Regions from separate parts of the Mesorhizobium sp. M0029 genome, predicted to be linked through region 1. Evidence: predicted binding sites of a transcription regulator. Region 1 holds the regulator's gene; the other holds the start of a gene.
What was found. Region 1 encodes LexA, which represses DNA repair genes until DNA is damaged. Its sites were predicted from a motif close to TGTTCNNNNTGTGTTCNG; they were not measured.

Region 2: the regulator LexA is predicted to act here: its motif matches at 2,330-2,347, upstream of recA (recombinase RecA).

Annotation. Positions count from the first base shown of each region.
Region 1 covers NZ_JAMYVF010000002.1:63,930-68,010, reverse strand. The annotation lists gene NKJ76_RS03450 (ComEC/Rec2 family competence protein) at 1-1,275, shown strand, start outside; gene lexA (transcriptional repressor LexA) at 1,269-2,051, opposite strand; gene NKJ76_RS03440 (GntR family transcriptional regulator) at 2,257-3,021, opposite strand; gene kynU (kynureninase) at 3,189-4,081, shown strand, end outside.
Region 2 covers NZ_JAMYVF010000002.1:301,612-305,692, reverse strand. The annotation lists gene NKJ76_RS04715 (pseudouridine-5'-phosphate glycosidase) at 191-1,108, opposite strand; gene NKJ76_RS04710 (carbohydrate kinase family protein) at 1,179-2,123, opposite strand; gene recA (recombinase RecA) at 2,406-3,509, shown strand; gene alaS (alanine--tRNA ligase) at 3,780-4,081, shown strand, end outside.

The DNA of each region.
Region 1 (4,081 bases):
GGCGTCGTGGTTGCCGCCGAGCGCAGCTTCATCATGCTGGCGGTCATGCTTGTCGCCGTGCTGTTTGATCGCGCCGCACTCACCATGCGCAATCTGGCGATCTCCGCCATTGCCGTCATCCTGGTGTCGCCGCACGAGGTGGTCGGTCCCAGCTTCCAGATGTCGTTTGCTGCCACCGCCGCCCTTGTCGGCGCCTATGCCGGCTGGGCCGATTACCGCGCCGACAAGGTGAGAACGCCGCCGGCAAAGCGCTCCTTCGTCGGCTTCCTGTCGCGAAAATTCGCGCTGGCCATGGGCGGCCTCGCCATGACCTCGATCATCGCCGGCAGTGCAACCTTGCTGTTCGCCATCTGGCATTTTCAGCGTGTGTCGCCGCTCAGCCTGATCGCCAATCTGGCCGTGATGCCGATTGTTTCGTTGATCGTCATGCCTTTTGCCGTGCTCAGCGCACTGGCGATGCCGTTCGGCGCCGACGGGCCGTTCCTCTATGTGATGGGCAAGGGTCTGATGGCGATGATCGCTATATCGGCCTGGATTTCCGAGCGCTCGCCGGTCGACGCCGTCGGGCTGATCTCCATCCGCTCGGTGCTGTTAGTGGCGGTCGCCCTCGTCATCGCCACCATGGCCACCACCTGGCTCAGGTTGGCGGCCGTGCCTTTCGCGCTGGCCGGCCTGTTGACGGTGCCGCAGGTGCTTACGCCAGACGTGCTCATATCCGAGGATGCGCATCTGGTGGCCATGCCGATCGGTGGCGGCGAACTCGCCCTCAACCGCGAACGCTCCAACGAATTCACCACGGACAATTGGAAACGGGCGCTGCGGGCCGAAACCATTATCCCACCTGAGATTTTCGAGGCAACAGATACGCGGTTCGATCTCGATCCGCTCGATCTGCCGCCCGGCTCGCCCTTCTATTGCACCGGCGATCTCTGTATCGCCCGGCACCCTTCCGGAGCCATTGTAGCGCTTGCGAAAGACCGCAAGACGGCGCGGCCGGCCTGTGCCTTCGCGAGCCTGATCGTCATCGATGACGCCACCGCCTACAATCCGTGCCGCGACCCGCTGGTGCTGGTCGTGACGAAGAAACAGCTGGCCCGCGACGGCAGCGCCGCCGTCTTCTTCGATCCGCAATCGGCAGCTGCAGCGCCAACCATCCGCTTCGCCGTCGACAAGCCGTATCGCCCCTGGCACGAGCAACGCCGCTTCTCCCGCGAAGCGCGCGGCCTGCCGCCTTACAACCAGCGTGAAAAGTACAAACCCAAGCCGGCTCAGTAGCGCCGGATCAATCCGACAAGCTTGCCCTGCACCTTCACCCTGTCCGGTCCAAAAATGCGGGTCTCGTAGGCCGGGTTGGCGGCTTCCAGGGCGATCGAGGCGCCCTTGCGGCGGAAGCGTTTCAGGGTCGCTTCCTCATCGTCGACCAACGCCACCACGATCTCGCCGGGGCTGGCTGTGTCGGCATTGCGGATGATGACCGTGTCGCCATCGAAAATGCCGGCCTCGATCATCGAATCGCCCTTGACCTCGAGCGCGTAGTGTTCACCGCCCATGATCATGTCGGGCGGCACCGAGATCGAATGGGTCTGATGCTGGATGGCGTCGATCGGCACACCGGCAGCAATGCGTCCCATCACCGGGATCGACACCGCCGAAACGGCGTCGTCATTGCCGGCCGACATCGAACGCGACGGCGAGCCCGGCTTGATCTGGCGGCCGATACCGCCTTGGCCCATCGCGCCTTGTCCTTGGCCGCCTTGCCCTTGGCCGGTTTGACCAAGACTGCCCTGAATGACGCTCGGCGAAAACTTCCTCGCCGCATTGAGGCCTGGTGCGATCGAGTCGGGCAGCCGCAGCACTTCCAGCGCGCGCGCCCGGTTCGGCAGCCGGCGAATGAAACCGCGCTCCTCAAGCGCCGTGATCAGGCGGTGGATGCCGGACTTGGAGGCGAGGTCAAGCGCTTCCTTCATCTCATCGAAGGACGGCGGGATTCCGCTCTCCTTCAGGCGTTCATGGATGAACATCAGAAGCTCATGTTGTTTGCGCGTCAGCATCGCGGCCCCCAGGGGTTCTGAAACCAGAATCAGAAAAAACAAACCCAGAACAAACACTATCTGTTCCAGTTGTGTTCCGCAACCTTTTAAAGTTTAATGAATGTGTTGACGTTTTGTTCAGCGTGACGTTCGGCACCGCGAGCGGCGCTCGTAGTCGTTGGCCGGCAACGGGGTGAAACGAAGACAAAGTGCCCTGCGTCGTCGGCTACGATCGCCGCTTCCTTTTCGGACGGGGCTGCGCAGCATCCGCGCCGGGTTCACTCTGGGCATAGACCTGCAGCGTGTAGCCGATGTGAGCGGTCATCAGAGTTTTCGCACGTTCGACGTCGCGATCGAGGGCCGCTTCCATCAGGGCGGTATGGTGTTCGATCGCCACGGCGTCGCGCAGGGCCGCCACGGCCTTCCGGTGGCCATCCGTGCGGCCGGCGGCGGCGCGCAGCGTCGGGGCCAGACCCAGAAAGCGGTGATGGCGATGCAATTGGTCGGAAATCGTCGCATTGAAGCGCAGCAGCCAGCTGGATGTCGCGGCACTGAGCAGCGCCGCATGGAAGGCATCGTGTTTTTCGTACCACGCGTCGACCGCATCATCCGATGGATCGTCGAGAACAGACCCGCACCGTGAGAGACGATAGTGGGCGGCAACGACCGCGTCTTCCCACTCACGGTCGCCCTCCTCGATCGATTCCACCAGCAGGGGCAGTTCGACCACCAGCCGCGCACGCGCCAAATCCTCGAGCTCCGCCCGAGAGACGGGAGCGACCGCAAACCCGCGGTTGCTGATGGCGGTCACAAGCCGTTCCGCCTCCAGCCGCGACAGCGCCTCGCGCAACGGCGTCCAGCCGATGCCGTAGGTGTTGCGCAGCGTGCTCAGCTTCAACGGCGCGGCAGGCGCCAGCCGGGTCGCAAGAATATCGCGCCTGAGCAGGCGATAGGCCGCTTCCGTCTTCGAGGTCTGCTCGTCATCCAGCATCGTGATCCATCAGACATAAACGCTCGGCGGATCATTATATATCAAAGCCTTTCAATGGGTGAATTATATATAATGTTTGACAGTTCAAGGGCGACCACTCAAGATCGCCGGCATGTTTGGGCGGCAGGCTCCGCCGCGCGCGTTTGTCCATGGAGGGGCGCCGGATCATGAGCACGACACCCGATCTCGCTACAATCGAAGCAATGGATGCCGCCGATCCGCTGCGCTCCATGCGCGAACGCTTTGTCTTGCCGCAAGGCGTGATTTATCTCGACGGCAATTCCCTGGGCGCCGCGTCAGCGGTCGTCTTCAGCGAACTGCAGCAGGCCGCCACGCAGGAATGGGCGCACGACCTCATTCGCGCCTGGAACACCGCCGGCTGGTTCAACATGCCGTTGGAACTCGGAGATCAGCTCGGGCGACTGATCGGCGCGGCTGATGGGCAGACGGTGGTCTGCGACACAACCTCGATCAACATCTACAAGCTGCTGCACGCAGCGCTCGGCATGCGGCCGGATCGGTCGGTCATCGTTGCCGAGGGCGACAGTTTCCCGACCGACCTCTACATGGCCGAAGGCGTCGCCTCGACCCGGCCGGGAACGCGGCTGCGGCTGGAGGGCGTCGACGCGGCCGCAATCGAGGAGCTGATCGACGACAGCGTTGCCGTCATCCTGGTCAACCACGTCAACTACAAATCCGGCCAGTTGCGCGACATGGCGGCGCTGACGCGCAAGGCACATGACGCCGGCGCGCTGATCATCTGGGATCTCTGCCACACGGCCGGCGCCTTGCCGGTCGAACTTGACCGTGCCAATGCCGATTTCGCCGTCGGCTGCACCTACAAATACCTCAATGGCGGCCCGGGCTCGCCAGCCTTCATCTACGCGGCCGAGCGCCACCATGACGATGCCCACCAGCCGCTCAGCGGCTGGTGGGGCCATGCGCGGCCCTTTGCCTTCGAGCAGGGCTTTGCCGTCGGCAGCGGCATTCGCCGCTTCCTGTGCGGAACGCAGCCGGTGCTGTCGATGCGGGCGCTCAAGGGCGCGCTCGATATCTGGAA
Region 2 (4,081 bases), 240 kb from region 1:
GTTGATCGGTGATCCAGCCTATTACGGGCGCTTCGGCTTCAGAAGCGACGGCAATTTGAGCTATCAAGAACTGCCCGCGCAATATGTGCAATCACTCCCCTTCCAGAGCGAGCCCGCGACCGGGCAGCTGAAATTCAGCCCTGCATTCGACGGTAGGACAGATTCAAAGCCGAGGCGATTGGTTTTGACCCTACAGCGCCTTCGCAATCCTCGCCGCCAACCGCGCATTGTTCTCGACCAGCGCGATGTTGGTCTTCAAGCTCCGGCCGCCGGTCAGTTCGAGGATTTTGCCCAACAGGAACGGCGTCACCGCCTTACCGGTCACAATCTGCGCCTCGGCCGCCTTCTGCGCGGCCTCAATGTAGCCTGCCATCTCGTCGGCCGGAATTTCATCGTCCTGCGGCACCGGGTTGGCGATCAGCATGCCGCCGACCAGGCCAAGTGCCGCCCTGGTCTTGTAGAAATGCGCGATCTCTTCCGGTCTGTGCAGGGTCAGCGGCGCGCGGAACGGCGAATGCCGCGACCAGAAGGCCGGCATCGTCTCGCAGCCATGGCCAATCACCGGCACGCCGCGCGTCTCCAGCACTTCAAGCGTCTTTTCGATGTCGAGGATCGCCTTGGCGCCGGCCGAGACGACGATGACCGGCGTGCGCGCCAACTCGTCGAGATCGGCCGAGATGTCGAAGCTCTTTTCCGCGCCCTTGTGGACGCCGCCAATGCCGCCGGTGGCGAACACCTTTATCCCGACCATGTCAGCGGCGATCATGGTGGCGGCGACCGTGGTGCCGCCGGTGCGGCCTTGCGCCACCGCAAAGCCGAGGTCGGCGCGCGACAGCTTCATGGCATTGCCGGTCATGGCCAGCGACTCGCGCTCGCCGTCGGACAGTCCGATCTTGACGCGGCCGGCGACCACGGCGATCGTCGCTGGCACCGCGCCATTGTCCAGGATTATCTTTTCGACATTGGCGGCCATGGCGCCATTGTCGGGGTAAGGCATGCCATGGGTGATGATGGTGCTTTCCAGCGCCACGACGGGGCGGCCAGCGGCGAGCGCCTCGGCCACGGGCGCGTGGAGGTCGATGAAGGGGCGGGCGCTTTGCGGTGTCATGATGGTCTCCGATCCGGAGATCCGCGCGTCCGCTTGGACGTCGCGCTCCGGCAATGGCAATTGGCCGCCCTCATGCCATTTCCTGCGCGTCGGGCACAAGAGCCAGGGCCTCGGTGAAGGTCGCGGCGGTGAAGGCCGGCACGGCATCCGAACTTTCGATGGCGAGCGTCGCCGCGGCAACGCCTTCGCGGAGGGCTTGGCGCAATGCCAGGCCGCGCAGCAGGGCAGCGATGGTGGCGCCGGCCAGCGCGTCGCCGGCGCCGGTGACGTCGGCGACTTTTCTCGGCGCCGGCGGCAGGATAGAGAAGGCGCCGGCTTCGTCGAATCCCAGCACCGGGCCGTCGCCCGCCGTCACCACGCCACTGGTGAGGCCGCTGCAGCGCAGTCCGTCGATGGTCTCGCGCTCGGTGGCATTGGCATCGACGCCGGCCAGCACCATGGCCTCGCGCCGGTTCATGAAGACCTGCGCGAGCTCCTTCAGCACCGGTATCAGCCGCACCACCTTGGCCGGCGAAATGGCAATGGCGAACACCGGCTTGCCGGCGGCGAGCCCCACCAGCCGCTCCAGCGCCGTTGATGGCAGATTGGCGTCGCAGAGCACCGCATCGGCCTCGGCGACCACCTCGCGCACCTTGGAGCGGCGGATCTGCTTGGGGAACGCCAAATCGTAGAGCGCCATATCGGCAAAGCCGGTGATCAGCTCGCCGTCGCGATCGATCAGCGCCGTGTAGCTCGGCGTCGTGCGGTCGAGGAAAACCGCCGACAGGTCGGCAATGCCGGAGTCGGCGATGGCGCGCGCAACCGTCTCGGCCGAGGCATCGCCGCCGCGCACCGACAAAAGCGAGGCCGAGACGCCGCGCCGCACCAGGCTGCGCAGCGCGTTGAAGACGCCGCCGCCGACATCCTCGCGCATCGTGCCGGGGTTGGACGCCGCGGGCACGTACGTGCCCGACACCTGGCCGCGGCGATCGATATGGGCGCCGCCCACCGCCAGTATCTTTGCTGATTTCACCATGCCGGCGATATGACCTTTGTTATTCGAGCCGCACAAGCGCTGCGCTGTGGGGCGGAGCTTCGCAGGAAAGCCGGCGATTCGGCCGATCGAAACAGCCGGCGCGTCTGGCCCAATGGTGGATACATCCGGAAACGAAACCATGAGACAAAAAAAGAACAAATCCGGATAAAGATTGCTTTTCACATATTTGATTCCTCTTGCCAAACGAGAACAAAAGTAGTACAAAATGGGCAGGGATTACGGATTGTCCGGCCTTCATTGACGACCAAGGGGTGATGTATCATGGCTCAGAATTCTTTGCGGCTTGTAGAGGACAAAGCGGTGGACAAATCAAAGGCTCTGGACGCGGCGCTGTCGCAAATCGAGCGCGCCTTCGGCAAGGGCTCGATCATGCGGCTTGGCGCCAATGAGCAGGTCGTCGAGATCGAAACCGTGCCGACCGGATCGCTGGGCCTCGACATCGCGCTTGGCGTCGGCGGCCTGCCGCGCGGCCGCATTGTCGAGATCTACGGGCCGGAAAGCTCGGGCAAGACGACACTGGCGCTGCACACAGTTGCCGAAGCCCAGAAGAAAGGCGGTATCTGCGCCTTCGTCGATGCCGAGCACGCACTCGATCCGGTCTATGCCCGCAAGCTCGGCGTCGATCTGGAAAACCTCTTGATCTCGCAGCCGGACACCGGCGAGCAGGCACTGGAAATCTGCGACACGCTGGTGCGTTCCGGCGCCATCGACGTGCTGGTCGTCGATTCGGTGGCGGCACTGACGCCGCGCGCCGAAATCGAAGGCGAGATGGGCGATTCGCTGCCCGGTCTCCAGGCTCGTCTGATGAGCCAGGCGCTGCGCAAGCTGACCGCCTCGATCTCGCGCTCCAACACCATGGTCATCTTCATCAACCAGATTCGCATGAAGATCGGCGTCATGTTCGGTTCGCCGGAAACCACGACCGGCGGCAACGCGCTGAAATTCTACGCTTCGGTGCGCCTCGACATCCGCCGCATCGGCTCGGTCAAGGACCGCGACGAGGTCGTCGGCAACCAGACCCGCGTCAAGGTGGTCAAGAACAAGCTGGCGCCGCCCTTCAAGGTGGTCGAGTTCGACATCATGTATGGCGAAGGCGTGTCCAAGACCGGCGAATTGGTGGACCTCGGCGTCAAGGCCGGCGTGGTCGAGAAGTCCGGTGCCTGGTTCTCCTACAATTCGCAGCGTCTCGGCCAAGGTCGCGAAAACGCCAAACTGTTCCTGCGCGACAATCCCGACACGGCGCGTGAGATCGAACTTGCGCTGCGGCAGAATGCCGGGCTGATCGCCGAGAAATTTCTTGAAAATGGCGGCCCCGAGCGCGGCGAAAGCGACGACGGCTTCGAGGAAGAATCCGGCGCCATGTAGGGCACGGCCAGAGTTCGGCCATAATCCAGTCTATTATCCGATGCTTAAGTAACCGAGTTCTTTAGTATTGCGTTTCAAACCGCCGGCCTTCGCGCCGGCGGTTTTCGTTTTTGGGCAGCGTGAAGCCGGCTTGGCAGTTGCCGGGATGGCCCAATTCCGTGTTTCTGGACAGGGTGGGGCGTGCCCGCTAAAAGGCCAAGTCAATCTTCTAAAAAGCAGAGACCAGTGTCCGCCGGCCGTGCCGGCGGTTTTCGCGAAAAGGCAGCAGTCATGAGTGGCGTGAACGAGATCCGGTCGACATTCCTCGACTATTTCCGCAAGGAGGGCCACGAGGTCGTGGCCTCGAGCCCGCTGGTGCCGCGCAACGACCCGACGCTGATGTTCACCAATGCCGGCATGGTGCAGTTCAAGAACGTCTTCACCGGCCTGGAGAAGCGGTCCTATTCGCGCGCCACCACTGCGCAGAAAAGCGTGCGCGCCGGCGGCAAGCACAACGACCTCGACAATGTCGGCTACACCGCGCGCCATCTGACCTTCTTCGAAATGCTCGGCAATTTCTCCTTCGGCGACTA